DNA from 2 places in the Paenibacillus ilasis genome. Region 2 is predicted to be linked to the other one. Evidence: riboswitches for the same ligand, from Rfam matches in the RefSeq annotation. Region 2 holds a riboswitch; the other holds the start of a gene.
The links. A riboswitch is a leader RNA that binds a small molecule or an ion and turns the genes downstream of it on or off. The one in region 2 is predicted to bind thiamine pyrophosphate.

Region 1 (7,454 bases), 1.2 Mb from region 2:
GCAGAGGTATGGACGCTTGGACGTGCTGGTGAACAATGCCGGCGAGGCGGTAGGCGGCATGGTGGAGGAAGAGCCGCTCAGCGGCTGGCGAAAGCAGATGGAGACGAATTTTTTCGGGACCGTATCGGTAACGCAGCAAATGCTGCCGCTGCTCCGCCGTACCGGACATTCCAAAATCATTCTCATGAGCAGCATTAGCGGCGTGGTCGGCTTTCCGGGTTATGGACCTTATGCGTCCTCCAAATTTGCTTTGGAAGGGTTTGGCGAAAGCCTGTCCATGGAGTTGATGCCCTTTGGCATCGATGTCGTGCTGATCCAGCCCGGTGCCTATGGCACCCCGATTTGGAACAAAAGCTTTGGGGAGCTTGCGGTAAAGGAAGGATCACCCTACAGCGATCTGCTGAAGGGCGTGCTGGAGTATTCCGAGCGGACAGCCAGGGGAAGCGGGGATCCGCTGGAGGTAGCCAGGCTTGTGGCAAAAATTGCGTCCATGGCTAAGCCCAGGTTCCGCTATTTGCTGCCCCGAGGCACGCGGCTAACCGCATGGATCAAGGGCGTGCTGCCGGATCGGCTGTTTCAGCGGATCATGTATCGGATGCTGGGCCGGCGTTAATCATTCATGCCGCGAATGATTCATGGCCTTAACTTGTAAAATGCGATGTTTGGTAAGGTGAATGGGATTACCCTTTTCTGGCTGGGGACGGATGAAGCAAACCGAGGAGTTCCCCCATCTTCACCTTGGAGCCGGGTTCCAGGTCACCGCGCGGAGTAAACGTGCCGTTCTCCGTCAAAAGCACGACGGTAGAGCCGAATTCAAAGTACGCGAGCTCATCGCCAATCCCGTATTTCTTCACGTTCTCGTCAGCATAACGGATGCTGCTTACGTTCATGGCTCCGACCTTCACGACGGCAACTTCGCCGAACTCATGCGCAATATAGGTAATGAGGCGTTCATTGCGGCTGAGCACGTTCCGAATATGGGTCATCGCAAAATCGTTCACAGGGTAAACGCGGCCCTTCAGATGCTCGCTCTCCGCCTGAACACCGGTTACCGGGGAATGAATGCGATGATAATCGGTCGGGCTTAAATACAATACAAAAGCATAACCGTTGATGTAGTTTTCCATTCTTGGCGATTTGGCGAGCAGCTCGCTCAGGGTATAATCCTGTCCCTTGACGCTCAGAATGGTGCCGGCGTTGACGGCGCCCATTGCCGAAATCGTCGCATCGACCGGGCTTACCATAGCGTCGGCGGTATCATCTATGGCGCGCAGGCCTATTTTTAACCGGCGGGAAAAGAACTCGTTCAGTGAGCGGTATTCGTGGATTTCTTTCTCCGCTTCATGCGCCGGAATTTGATAAATTCGTATAAATGCAGGTATTAGATGACGGCTCAGCCGGCTGTGGGAACAATGTCCCATGATTCGGGACAGCCACTTGCGGGAGGATAGCTCAGTCATCAGACGCAGCAATTGTTTAGCCATGTCATTCTCCTTTGTGCATAGGTGTCAGCAATAAACGTTGGTGGAAAAGCCAACCACTCTGATATTGACATAGAATGAGATGGAAATCAATAAATAGCCATTTTTGAAAAAAGGCTCTTGCTTATTCCGGAGCGAATGTGTATTTTAAAGTTAACATGAAACCGAATAGGAATACGGGGGCTTGAGTGAATCAGGCTGAGATTGCAGCTGTTATCCGCTGTTGACCGTTAATCTGAACTGGGTAATGCCAGCGTAGAGAATATCCGACCCTGCCTACATAGGGCCTATTTTTCCGTCTGCGCGTTTTTCCAGACGGTTTTTTGTTGTGTTTACACAAAAATAGAGGTGGAGAGGGGAATGTGTTGTTATGGGAACGTCTGTGCAAGAGAAGTTGGGGGTTCAGCCCCGAAAAGGGCTGCGGTTAAGCGATATTTTGGTGACGGTTCTGGTATCGCTGGTGCTTGGCGTCATTTATCATTTCTGGGGTTCGGTTTACAATCTGTTAAAACCGCTGTTCTTTGAAGCGGATGAGTTGTTATACGGCATGTGGTTCGCTGCAGCCACGCTTGCTTACTTGCTGATCCGCAAGCCGGGAGTGGCCATCATCGCGGAAGTGGCGGCGGCCCACGTGGAAGTGCTGTTTGGCAGCGGCTGGGGATTGACCCTGCTGCTGTATGGCCTCATTCAAGGACTGGGGGCAGAATTGGTATTCGCGGCATTCCGTTATCGGAGCACCTCCGCGTGGACGCTGGCGATTGCCGGAGCCGGCGCGGCCATCGGCTCGATGATCATGGACTTCTATTACAGCTATACCGATGACCTGCAGACGTGGATGTTCCTTGCCAAATACGGCATGCGGGTACTCAGCGGCGCCGTCATTGCAGGCCTCCTGATGCTCCTGCTGGCCAAAGCGCTTGACCGTACAGGCGTGACATCCCTGCTGCGTCCTGCGTCGAAGAAGGATTACGAAGCACTGGATGATCCGCGCCATGTCTAATGCCACGGTTAGCCAGGTTCCGGCTCAGTCCGCTGAGATGCTTCCGGAACCGGCCGTGTATGTGGAGGGATTGCGTCTGAAGTATCCGGGCGAGGAGCGGCTGATGTTCAAAGACCTCTCCTTCTCGGCAGTCCGCGGGGAGAAGGTGCTGCTGCTCGGTCCGAGCGGCTGTGGCAAATCCACGCTGCTGCAGGTGCTTAGCGGGATGATTCCCCGCGCAACGGAGGTGCCGATGAAATGCGAGGCCCAGCTGGTTCCGCGCTCTTGGGGTTATGTGTTTCAGGATCCGGATACCCAGTTCTGTATGCCGTACGTGGATGAAGAGCTGGCTTTCGTGCTGGAGAATCTAAGTGTCCCACGCGACGAGATGAAGGAGCGGATGCAAGCGGCCCTGCGCGAGGTGGGACTTGATCTTGAGGAGCTCCATATGCCGATCGGGCATTTGTCCCAAGGCATGAAGCAACGACTGGCGCTGGCATCGGCTCTGCTGCTGGAGCCGGAGGTCCTGTTCCTTGACGAGCCGTCTGCGCTGCTCGACCCGGAAGGCAGGGAGCAAATCTGGTCCGCGGTGAAGGCCGTCTCGGAAGGGCGTACGCTGATCATCGTGGAGCACCGGATTGAAGAAATGGCCCAATACGTGGATCGTGTCGTGCTGTTCAGCCCGGATGGGGTGATTCTGGGCGAAGGTCCCCCAGCAGCGATATTCGCTGAATATGAGCGGGAACTCCAAGCCTACGGAATCTGGTATCCCGGCGTATGGGAAGATTACGCGGAGTCCCGGGAAGGCAGAGAGTTATTCGCCCCGGTCGACGCGCTGGGCAATGAGGCAGGTGATCTCCTGTATGAGGCTGCTCTGCCATACGCTCAGCATGGGGAAACTGTCATTCAACTGGCGGATTTCAGGGGGATGAGATGGGATAAACCTGTCATCACCCTCCCTTCAGCCGAGGTGGTTCCGGGACAATTCATTGCGGTGGTTGGGCCGAACGGAGCAGGAAAGAGCTCGCTGCTGCTCAGTTTAATGGGGCTGCTTCGCGCCGAAGGAACCTATGTGCTCTGCGGGGAAGAGGTCATTCAGGGCAGGCGCAGGAAGGTGCGGAAGAAGAGAGAGCAGCAGCTGCGCCAAATCGGATTCGTGTTTCAGAATCCGGAGCTTCAATTCCTGACGGAACGCATCGGCGATGAGGTGGTTTACTCCCTGCTGGTGGATCATGTGCCGCCGGAGGAAGCGAAGGCACAGGCCGACCGCTGTCTGGAACGCTTTGGACTGAAGGGCATGGAGGCCAGGCATCCGTACCAGCTGTCGACAGGTCAAAAGCGCCGCTTAAGCGTGGCTACGGCCATGGCAAGACAGCCGTCTGTGCTGCTCCTGGATGAGCCGACCTTCGGACAGGATGCACGGAATACGTTTGCGATTCTGGAGATGTGTGAGCAGCTGCGCCGCGCGGGAACCGCCATTCTCATGGTGACGCATGAAATGGAGATCGCGCAGCGGGTCGCCACGCATATATGGGAAATCCGGGAGGGGCAGTTGACGTCAAGCATGCCTTCCCCCCGATGGTGTACCGGGACGGAATCCGGACGGGAGACGGGCGGAGCGAATGGCGCTGATGAGACTCGCGAAAACCTAACCGGGGCCGATCATCGCCTCACGGGGGTGAACGCATGAATATATGGAATCCCGTGCGGATCACTTGGCTGCACCGCGCGAATCCGGTGGTGAAGCTGGGACTGATCTGTGCGCTGTTTTTTATGACGGTGTTAACCCATGATCTTGATTTTGTCATGTATCAGGCGTTGATCTTTATGATCTGCCTCGTGGTGCTCAGCGGGGTGAAGCCGTGGAAGATGCTGCTGTTTTTCATACCGTTTCTGCTTGCCTTTATTTCGTCTTCCTCTTCCATGATGCTGTTCGGGAAAGGGGAGACGATCTGGTGGGAGTGGGGATTGTTCCGGGTATCGGAAGAAAGCTTTTATCGGGGGCTGCATCTGGGGTTTAAGGGAATTGCCTTTGCCTCGGAGGGGCTGCTGCTTGTTACGACAACGTCCTCGGTGGATTTATTCTACAGTCTGATGCAGAAGCTGAGGCTTGCGCCCAAGTATGCTTACAGCTTCATGGCTTCGATCCGGCTGCTGCCCATGGTCTGGGAGGAATATGTAATCCGCCGCCAAGCCTTGAAGGTACGAGGAGTCCGCCCGATTCGCGGCGTTCGCGGCATGGTGAACCGCGCAGGACTGTATGTGGTGCCGCTGCTGGCGCAGAGCATCCGCCGGGCACACCGGGTGGCCGCGGCGATGGAGGCGAAGCAATTTGACGGGGATCGGGCGAAGGCTCGAACGTATTATTACCCGTCACGTTATTCCCGCTACGATCTTCTAATCATCGGATTACTCGCCGCCGCCGCCTGCTGTGCTTATGTGGCAGCCGGATATTTTCCTTGGTTCGGCATTGGCGACGTGCGGTTTGATTAAACGGTTGTTTTCTCGATGAGAGCCTGCTTATGGTGTGTAAGCAGGTTCTTTTTTTATGAGATCAGAATAACTTCAGAGGGCCTGGATTTCATGCTGATTGAGGCGTTATAATACTAGTGGTACCAGAAAAGTATTTTCAGTACCAGAAGGGGAGTTTATTCACGTGCGCGAGCGAATATTGAATGAAACGATCCGCTTGATTCAGCGGCAGGGCTTTACGTTTACGGTCAGTGATCTGGCCCGCGGCCTTGCGATTAGCAAACGGACAATCTATGAGCATTTTTCATCCAAGGAAGAGATTGTCGAATATATCATTGACGGGATGATCCGGCACATTCAGCAGCGCGAACGTGACATTGCGGCGGATGAGGGGCTTACCGTTCTGGAGAAGATTCACCAGATTCTAATCTGTCTGCCCCAGGAGATGGAGAAGATGGAACTGGGGATGCTGCCGGATTTGAAGCGGTCGCATTATCCGCAATGGGAGAAGCTGGACACCTTTTTCCGAGAGGAATGGGGCATTGTTACCGAGCTGATGGAACAGGGCATGGCCGAGGGAAGCATCAAGCGAATTCACATGCCGCTGTTCATCGATCTGTACCTCGGGTCGCTTCATCAGATTTACGATTCGAGGGCGACGGTGAAGCATCAATTGCCGCTGGGGGAGCTGCTGCAGTCCGTCATGGATATTTTATTGTTCGGCATTGCCGCTGAGAAACGGAAGGAGTCTTGAGATTATGCATTGGTTATATTTAAGTTTGGCTATTCTGTTTGAAGTGGCGGGGACGCTGAACATGAAGCTGTCAGAGGGGTTCAGCAAACCGCTGCCCAGCGTGCTGCTGGTGGTGTTCTATATTTGCAGCTTGAGCTTCCTGACGCTGAGCTTGAAGCAGATTGAAATATCCGTGGCTTACGCGATCTGGTCGGGACTTGGCATCATGATCATTACCGTCATCGGTTATATGTTCTTTGCGGAGCAGATTAATGGCCTGAAAGTATTCTCGATCCTGCTGATCATCGCGGGTGTCGTTCTGCTGAATTTATCCGGCAGCGCGCATGCGCAGGAACAACCGAAGACGCACCAGTCCGGTCACTAAGGACGATCAAATGAACCGGAATCTGCGGAAGGGCCGTACTCGTGCGTAGAATGGAAGAAGGACCGTGCGCGAACACGATCCCCGAGTACAACGTACCGCCATAAGAGCGGCCTTACTATAGGAATTCGATCAGAAATAGACCGTGATCCTGACCAAGGCGGTCTATTTCTTTTTATGGAACGAAAGTATTAACACAAAGTCATTAGAAACTAATTAGGCTTTAGCCGGATGGAAGGAATCAGTCGAATGGAATATGTTACACGAAACCAGCATGGGCCATTTTGTTTTAGGTGTCGCACTTCATATTACAATCCGTCTTCCCTTATCGTTTGACGATCATGTCAAAAAATGCCCGCATTCTAGAGCTTTTTGTCATGGAGGCCGACCATGCGCATTGGCATAAAACCGCTTTGAGCATGCGTTTGCCCTTAGGAATGCGAGAACTTTTCTTTTTGCCAGCACTCTCATGGTTGCCTGGACATCCCCCCGCCCAAGAGCTGGCATGAGTTGATGAACGTCCAGACCGCAACAACGTTCTAAAATAGCGTCCATTGTGCATCCCTCACATTTAAAAGATGCGGGTCATGCAGCCTTCGATTTGTATTTTTGTACACGTGCTTCATGCGACACTCGGCGGTACGCAAGGCTGCAACAGATCAGTTTGTGGGGTTATTTTAGTTTGAGCGGTTATTTGAAGATGAATCTGAATATACCTCGGAGCCGTTGTTTCCAGTATATTAGAGTTATGGACGTAAAAAGAAAGGCGTGAATGACGTGGCTTCGAACATACTTCTTGTAGAGGATGACAGCTCGATTGGCGAAATGGTAGAGAGCTATTTGACGATGGAAGGTTTTCAGGTGGTGCTTGCCAAAGACGGAGAGGAGGCGCTCGAGCGGTTTGCCGAACGAGATTATGACCTCGTACTGCTGGATATGATGCTGCCCAAGATCAGCGGTATGGATTTTCTAAAAAAAGTCAGGGAGAAAAGCCATGTGCCGGTACTGATCGTATCCGCAAAGGATGGGGAAGTGGACAAGGCGCTCGGCCTTGGTTTTGGCGCGGATGACTATATTACGAAACCTTTTTCGATGATTGAGCTGACGGCTAGAGTGAAGGCCGCTATCCGCCGCGTGACGGCTTATGCAATAGCACCCCCAACTGAGCAAAATAAAATCATCCGGGTCCATGAACTAGAGATGGATCTGGATCATTTGACCGTGACCAAAAACGGCCAGGAGATCAAGCTGACGGCCAAAGAACTGCAAATCTTAAAGTTGTTTATGACGAATCCGAAAAAGGTATTCACCAAGCAGCACATTTTCACATCCGTCTGGAATGACGACTATTTCGGCGATGAAAATGTCATTAATGTGCATATGAGCCGTTTGCGCGACAAAATTGAA
Region 2 (7,454 bases):
GGCTAACCTCTTTACCATCCACCGTAATTTGTCCGCTGTCCTTGCCTGTTAATCTGCTAATCATGGACAGCAAAGTACTCTTGCCGGCACCGTTCGGGCCGATAAAGGAAGTGATTTGACCTTTCGGGATCGTAACCGACACGTTATCAACGACTTTTTTGCCGCCATAGACTTTCGATACGTTCGTAACCTGGATCATGCTTTACTCTCCTTTAGTAGCAGGTATATGAAGTAGACACCGCCGATGAAGTTGATAATGACGCTGAGCGTTGTAGAGAACGTAAACACCCGTTCTACAACCAATTGACCGCCGACCAGCGCAATAACGCTAATCAGTATGGATGCTGCAATTAAATATGAATGCCTGTACGTCTTCATAACTTCGTACGCAACATTGACAACCAGGAGCCCGAGGAATGTAATCGGCCCCACCAAAGCGGTGGCCACCGAGATCAGAACTGCAACCACAATCAGAAGCCGCTTCACAACATAATCATAATTCACGCCGAGATTGATCGCCTGCTCACGGCCTAGTGCCAGCACGTTCAGGTACTTGGCAAACCGGGCAAAATACAGCAAGGTCAGCGCAATAACAATGACGGAAAGGACCAGAAGCTCGGTCTTTACATTGTTAAAGCTGGCAAACATTTTGTCTGCCACAAACTGGAATTCGTTTGGATCAATCAGCACTTCCATGAAGGAAGACATACTGGAGAACAGGGTCCCAAAAATCATGCCGATCAGCAGCAGGAAGTAAATGTTGTTTCCTTCCCTTTTGAACAAAATCTTATATAAGACTCCCGCAAACAGGATCATCCCGCCGACGTTGATCAAAAAGTTAACGTTGCTGCCCAGTTTGTACAGCGTAAAGGATCCGAAGACAAAGATGACGGTGGTCTGGATCAGGATATATAAGGAATCTAATCCCATAACGCTTGGCGTCAGTATCCGGTTATTCGTGACCGTTTGAAACACCGTGGTAGACAGAGCAATCGCTCCGCCGGTCAGAATAATGGCCAGCACCTTCTTGATTCTTCTTGGAAGCGCGTAATCCCAATTGCCGCCAAGATCAATGAACAGAAAGACTGCCACCAGGATGATTGCCGCTGCGGCCAACAGGCCGAGTTTGGCTTTATAAGTCATATGCCTTTCTCCTCATCAGTAAGAAAATGAATATACCGCTTCCGAGTACGCCCACGGTTAGACTAATCGGAATTTCATAGGGATAAATAATAATCCGGCCCAGGATGTCACAGAACAGTACGAACCCGGCCCCCAACAGCGCGGTATGCGAAAGGCTTTTTTTCAAATGGTCTCCTAAGTATAAACTGACAATATTAGGTATGATCAGACCAAGAAACGGAATAACGCCGACGGTCAGCACGACGGATGCCGTAACCAGCGCCACGATGACCAGTCCCAGATTCACAACTCTCCGGTAGTGAAGGCCCAGGTTGGTTGCAAACTCCTCTCCCATTCCGGCCACCGTAAACTTGTTGGCAAACAGATACGCCAGAATCACAAGCGGGATACTAATATAGAGCATTTCATACTGGCCCTTCATGATCATGGAAAAATCACCCTGAAGCCATGCGGACATATTCTGAATAAGATCATATTTGTAGGCAAAGAAAGTGGCTATCGAACTGACGATATTACCAAACATCAGTCCAACGAGCGGGATGAAGATCGCATCCTTGAACTTGATCCGATCCAGGATCTTCATGAAGATAAAGGTTCCTGCCAGAGCGAATACAAAGGCCACAAGCATTTTGATAAGCGGTCCGCTTGTCGTGAAGACGAGCATCGCTACCAAAATCCCCAGTCTGGCTGAGTCCATCGTACCTGCCGTGGTCGGCGATACGAACTTATTGCGGCTGAGCTGCTGCATGATCAATCCGCAGATGCTCATGCTGACACCCGCCAATATGAGACTGACAAGCCTAGGAATCCGGCTTACAAGCATAATATGCTGTTGTTGTTCTGTCATCGAAAACAGTTGCAGTGGCGAGATATCTTTAACTCCAATAAATAATGAAATTACGGAGAGTACCACAACGGCTGCAAATAAGTATCTAATCTTCATGGCTCTTCCTTCTATGCGTATGTCTCTAAACACCCGGGATCTTGCAATTTTCATCACCATTCTCATTGAGATTGATTATCAATTGCGTTCTGATATGCATTATATCATCCTCATTCTGGCTCGACAAGTATAATTGAGAATGAAAATCAATTAATAGCTTCATACATGTATATTTTGTTCATGAATTGTTCATAATATGAAGTTTCGAGGAGACATAACTAATATCCACAGGCAGAGTCACACTTTCGTTAAGCTTCCCTTTAATGAGACTTCTCTAAAAACAAGACGAATTCAATTCATATTAAATACATAAGAAAAATTATATTTAATCAAAAGCCGTTGACAATTGCTCTAAGTTATATTAATATCCTAACATAATTATTATTTCTAACTAAACGTAAGTTAATATGGAATGATAATTAAATTGATTGCAATAAAAAGCAAAATGCATATTTGCTTGAAGTAAAGGACATCTTCTTATCAGGCGAATGCAAATTCGATTACACCAGGAGGTTTTTTTTCAATGTCTAAAGATTTTTCAACTGCACTCAAAAATCGCCGTTCTTATTACGGGATTAGCAAAGAATCCGTTATCTCGGACGAGCGTATCCAAGAAATCGTAAACGAAGCGGTTAAGTATACCCCTTCTTCTTTCAACTCCCAAAGTGCACGCGTCGTTGTATTGCTTGGCGAACAGCATGATAAACTGTGGAACATGACGGAAGGCATCCTGAAGGAAGTCGTTGGCGATGAAGAAGCCTTCAAATCCACGGCCGACAAAATGGCTGCATTCCGCGCTGGTTACGGTACGGTATTGTTCTTCGAGGACAACAACGTCATTGCCGGGCTGCAACAAAACTTTGCCGCTTATGCCGACAACTTCCCGGTTTGGTCCAACCAATCCAACGGCATGCTGCAATTTGTAGTATGGACATCCCTTGAAGCAGAAGGTCTGGGTGCATCCCTGCAGCACTACAACCCGCTGATCGACGAAAAAGTAAAATCCGAATGGAACATCCCAGAAAGCTGGAAGCTGATTGCTCAAATGCCTTTCGGTAAGCCGGTTGCTGAACCAGGCGAAAAAGAATTTGCACCGCTGGAAGATCGCGTGAAAGTATACAACTAAACCAATAGATGAAAAAACCGCCTTCCTAAGTTCCTGCAACTGGGATAGGCGGTCTTTTTTATAATGGGCAAAGATTGAAAAACCGATCGCAAAACGATACAATTACACAGGTAAGAACCCTCGAATTCCTACGATAACGGAGGCTCCGGGGCAAACTTGCAATAACCAACTACATAGGATGTTGGCTGTACTAGGGGTGCCATGTGCTGAGAGACGGCGGGCTGCCGTTAACCCTTATCACCCGATCTAGGTCATACTAGCGTGGGGAAGTGTAGCATTTATGTTTATTTCTTTTCGTAGGCATAACTGCACCTTCTTCATGGGGTGCGGTTTTTTTGCGTGGACTTATATTATGGGGAGGAAATGACAATGAATGAGCTTGTATGCGGAACCAGCCGGATCGTCGGATGCCGGTTCTCGGTATTTCCCATGACGGACCGGTTTGTAGAGGTCATCATGGACGCACTACAATCTGTGGATACGGAGAAAGTGTGGATTCAGACAGATGATGTGAGCACCTGTATTCGTGGACGAGCAGAGCATGTCTTTGATGTTACAAGGGCGATATTCGCCCATGCCGCGGCGAGCGGCGTGCACACCGTTTTTAATGGTACTTATTCCATCGGCTGCCCCGGTGATACGGACGCCGATGTATATATGACTGAGGATTCGACCCTCTTAAACCGTGACATCGGAGAACATGCCGAAATCGAGACTGCCTGCCAATTCGCTCTTTACCCCATGGGTACCGATAACTATATGGAAGTCATCTACAGTGAAGTAAATCGTGCGAAGGAAGCCGGGACATTCGCCGGAAGCGTTCATTACGCCAGCCGATTGGACGGGTCCCTGTCCCGGGTATTTGGATCGCTTGAAGACGCGTTTTTACATGCGATTCAATCCGACAGCAGCCATCTGGTCATGACTGCAGTTGTGTCCGCACACAGCCCATCAATCAAAGCCGCATCGAATTGAGTTCTATTGAGGCAGACAAAAGCCCGGCAAAAGCCGGGCTTTCCTGTCACTAGCTGCCAAGAATCTTGACAGTTTAAACCCAAGCACTCAAGATAATTACGAGCAGGATAAAGAGAACCAAAATAGTTCCTACTGAATTGCCCCATGCGCCGCCGTATTCTCCGCTCATGAAGATCCCCTCCTGGATTTAAAGAATGACGTGATGTAATCACACTATTATAGTATTGCCCGCTTTGTGCTAGTGTCACGGCTAATGTACCTCTCTTTATATATTGGTTAGGAAATATTATTCCTCAAAACCAATGAGAAGCTTCCCTCCGTACGGACGGAGCATTTCCTCGGTGAATGCCATCAGAGCTGAGGGATCATCCTGGCGATACATCGCCGCGAGCGCTGCTTCCAATCGGTCTCCCAAGATTGTGTCATAGCGGCTGAACAGCCGGAACAGTGTTTTCCCTTCACCCGTCCACTCCCGGTTCACCCTAAGTACAAATTCACAGAGAATCGCCGCGATTTTGTGCACCGTAAACCATTTTTCGCCATCCCTTCGTGGACCCTCCAAGTCCAGCATGTACTCGGTTAGCATATAACGGTATTGGTTCATGTCGGTTAGCGTCAAGGGCATGGGGCCGTAATTCAAATCGCTTCGGGCCTCCGCCCGTACCTCTTCTCCCTCGGGCAGCGCGCGCAGCACCGTCCCATCCGCAATCATCCGCTGCATTGACGGATTCGCCGCCATGACGCCCTCGTCGAAATATTCGCGATACGAGGATAAAGACAATATAAATATTTCCGCGATCCACCCATGTGCCTCTATCGTCTTCCTGCTGAAATCATATCCGTCCCGTTCTATGACCATGATGTCCAAATCGGATTGTTCATTATATTCGCCTCTGCTCGCACTGCCGCCGAGCACAGCAAGCAAACAGTCGGGATAATCGTGTTGAATGACACGTTTCGCTGCCTCTACCGGTTCCATCCTCATGACGTTTCCTCCAATATGACTCTAATCCTCCCGAAAAAAGGGCTCAAAATATCTAATTCAGCTAAAACCCTAAACGTACCTGAATCATATGGTAAATAAACGATTACCCTCATGTTGATCATAAGGAAGAAGGGATAGATGAGATGAACTATATTCATATGCTCTCCAAATTAGGCATGGGCAGTGCCCACCCGGGAGGATTCGAGGCAACCCTCAGAATGCTGAAGAATTTTCCCATTCAACCGGGCAGCCGCATTCTGGAGGTGGGGTGCGGAACTGGCAGAACCGCATGCCATCTTTCGGAGATGGGGTATCAAGTGACCGCCATTGACCTAAACGAGAATATGATCAAAAAAGCCCGCGCAAGAGCCAAGGCTATGGAAATCGATGTCCAGTTCCATCAGGCGGATGTATGCGCATTGCCTTTCGAGGACAACCAATTTGATCTGATCATGGCCGAGTCCGTTACTGTATTTACAGATACTTCGAAATCGCTGCCCGAATATTACCGCGTTCTGGATCATGGAGGTGTCCTGCTGGACAGAGAATTGCTGCTAGATAAGCCCATGCCGGAGGCAAAGCTTCAGGAACTGCTCGAATTCTTCGGGATCCCTAATCTCATGATGAGGGAAGAATGGGCGGAGTCGCTCTTGGCTTGCGGGTTTAAACAAGAAGAGATTCTGGAGTACAATCACTTCAATGAGCAGTTAAAGGAAGAGCAAACACGTCATTTGGATACATTAGAACAGCGCGATAAAGGACTTCTGTTCGATGTTGCGCTTTGGGAAACGCTGTTCAAGCATGACCGCATGATCCTGGACAATACCGATTATCTCGCTTCCGCCTTATTCCGGGCTGTAAAATAAAATCATTTCCTATCTGTGCATTAAGGGGGATTCGCATATTCGCTGCGTATCCCCTCTCCCTCCTCAAATTTCAGTTCTTTCGACCTAATTCAACACTTTTTGTCATTTCGTTCTATCTAGTTTTGCCCGTCGATGCTATAATCATGGTAAATATATCCTATGTTGTTGAGGAGGACTCATTCTTATGGCATGGTTCAACAGACTCCCTATCTCGCGGAAAATTACCGCAGCCTGTTTTCTCATTGCCGCTTTGTTTGCGGTTCCAATGCTGCTTGCATTTATTCTAATGGGTAAAGCAATCATTGGTGTGGTCATCGTCGTGGCACTAACCGGTCTTACGGTTCCTCTTTCTCGCCTCATTGAGAAAGCGCTTACGAATTCCTTTGCGGAAATCTCCAGCGTTTCCGCCAAAATCGCTAAAGGCGACTTCACCTTCCAGGTAGAAGAGGTTGGGGGAATGAACGATCTCAGCCGAACGTTCAACAGCATGGTGGACAAGCTTCGTAAAATATTGCAGGAGACCTCGGATATCACCCGCCAGGTCATGACGTCAAGCTCAAACATCTCGATTAAAAACCAGGAGCTCATTCAAGTGATGAATCAGGTCTCCTTATCCTCCAATGAGCTGGCCGTCGGCGCTAACGAAATTTCGGAAGACGTAGCCGAAATGACGCATTCCATCCGTGAGATCGAAGAGAAGGTCAGCAATTATACGCATTCAACCCAGGAAATGAATACCCGTTCGATCGAAACGCTGGGACTGGTTGAGCAAGGAAGGGACTCCGTTGCCAAGCAGTCTGCCGGAATGCAGCGTAATATTGACGCAACGGCCAAGGTCTCGGAATCCATTGATGCACTGGCCCAGAGTGCCAGGGGAATTACGCAGATCACGGAGACGATCTCGGAACTTGCCGATCAGACCAACTTGTTATCCTTGAACGCATCCATTGAAGCCGCAAGAGCAGGGGAGCATGGCGCGGGCTTTGCCGTCGTAGCCCAAGAGGTGCGTAAATTGGCCGAAGAATCCACGTCATCGACACGGGAAGTATTCAATCTCGTACGGAGCATCGAATCGGACGTGAAACATGCGACTCAGAACATTAAAATTAATGAAGAGGTCGTCAGGCAGCAAACCGAAATGATCCGTGAAGCTGAGCTGGTGTTCATGGAGATTCTAAACAGTGTGCAGTATATTTCGGAGCAGATCGCTGCTTTCTCCAAGGAGAGCGAATCCATGCTGGATAGTGCGAAGAGCATTTCTTCCGCGATTCAGAATATATCGGCGATCACACAGCAATCCGCCGCAGGAACGGAGCAGGTGTCGGCATCCATGAATGAAGGCATTTCATCGATCCAGAAGATGGCCGAGGAAGCAGAAGCGATGAATAATGCCGTCTTCCGGCTGCAAAAAACGAT

Region 1: it holds a riboswitch for thiamine pyrophosphate, as region 2 does, so the genes downstream of both, ACETK5_RS00590 (ECF transporter S component) here and ACETK5_RS06165 (YkoF family thiamine/hydroxymethylpyrimidine-binding protein) in region 2, are expected to answer to the same signal.

Annotation. Positions count from the first base shown of each region.
Region 1 is NZ_JBHDJG010000001.1:96,625-104,078, forward strand. Features, by position in the region: gene ACETK5_RS00580 (SDR family oxidoreductase) at 1-613, shown strand, start outside; gene asd (archaetidylserine decarboxylase) at 681-1,484, opposite strand; TPP riboswitch at 1,648-1,760, shown strand; gene ACETK5_RS00590 (ECF transporter S component) at 1,852-2,481, shown strand; gene ACETK5_RS00595 (ABC transporter ATP-binding protein) at 2,474-4,150, shown strand; gene ACETK5_RS00600 (energy-coupling factor transporter transmembrane component T family protein) at 4,147-4,953, shown strand; gene ACETK5_RS00605 (TetR/AcrR family transcriptional regulator) at 5,117-5,686, shown strand; gene ACETK5_RS00610 (DMT family transporter) at 5,691-6,050, shown strand; gene ACETK5_RS00615 (transposase) at 6,373-6,609, opposite strand; gene ACETK5_RS00620 (response regulator transcription factor) at 6,825-7,454, shown strand, end outside.
Region 2 is NZ_JBHDJG010000001.1:1,268,487-1,275,940, reverse strand. Features, by position in the region: gene ACETK5_RS06185 (iron ABC transporter ATP-binding protein) at 1-199, opposite strand, end outside; gene ACETK5_RS06180 (iron chelate uptake ABC transporter family permease subunit) at 196-1,143, opposite strand; gene ACETK5_RS06175 (ABC transporter permease) at 1,133-2,086, opposite strand; gene ACETK5_RS06170 (nitroreductase family protein) at 2,610-3,212, shown strand; TPP riboswitch at 3,395-3,497, shown strand; gene ACETK5_RS06165 (YkoF family thiamine/hydroxymethylpyrimidine-binding protein) at 3,582-4,187, shown strand; gene ACETK5_RS06160 (sporulation protein YjcZ) at 4,261-4,356, opposite strand; gene ACETK5_RS06155 (nucleotidyltransferase domain-containing protein) at 4,474-5,172, opposite strand; gene ACETK5_RS06150 (class I SAM-dependent methyltransferase) at 5,331-6,038, shown strand; gene ACETK5_RS06145 (methyl-accepting chemotaxis protein) at 6,223-7,454, shown strand, end outside.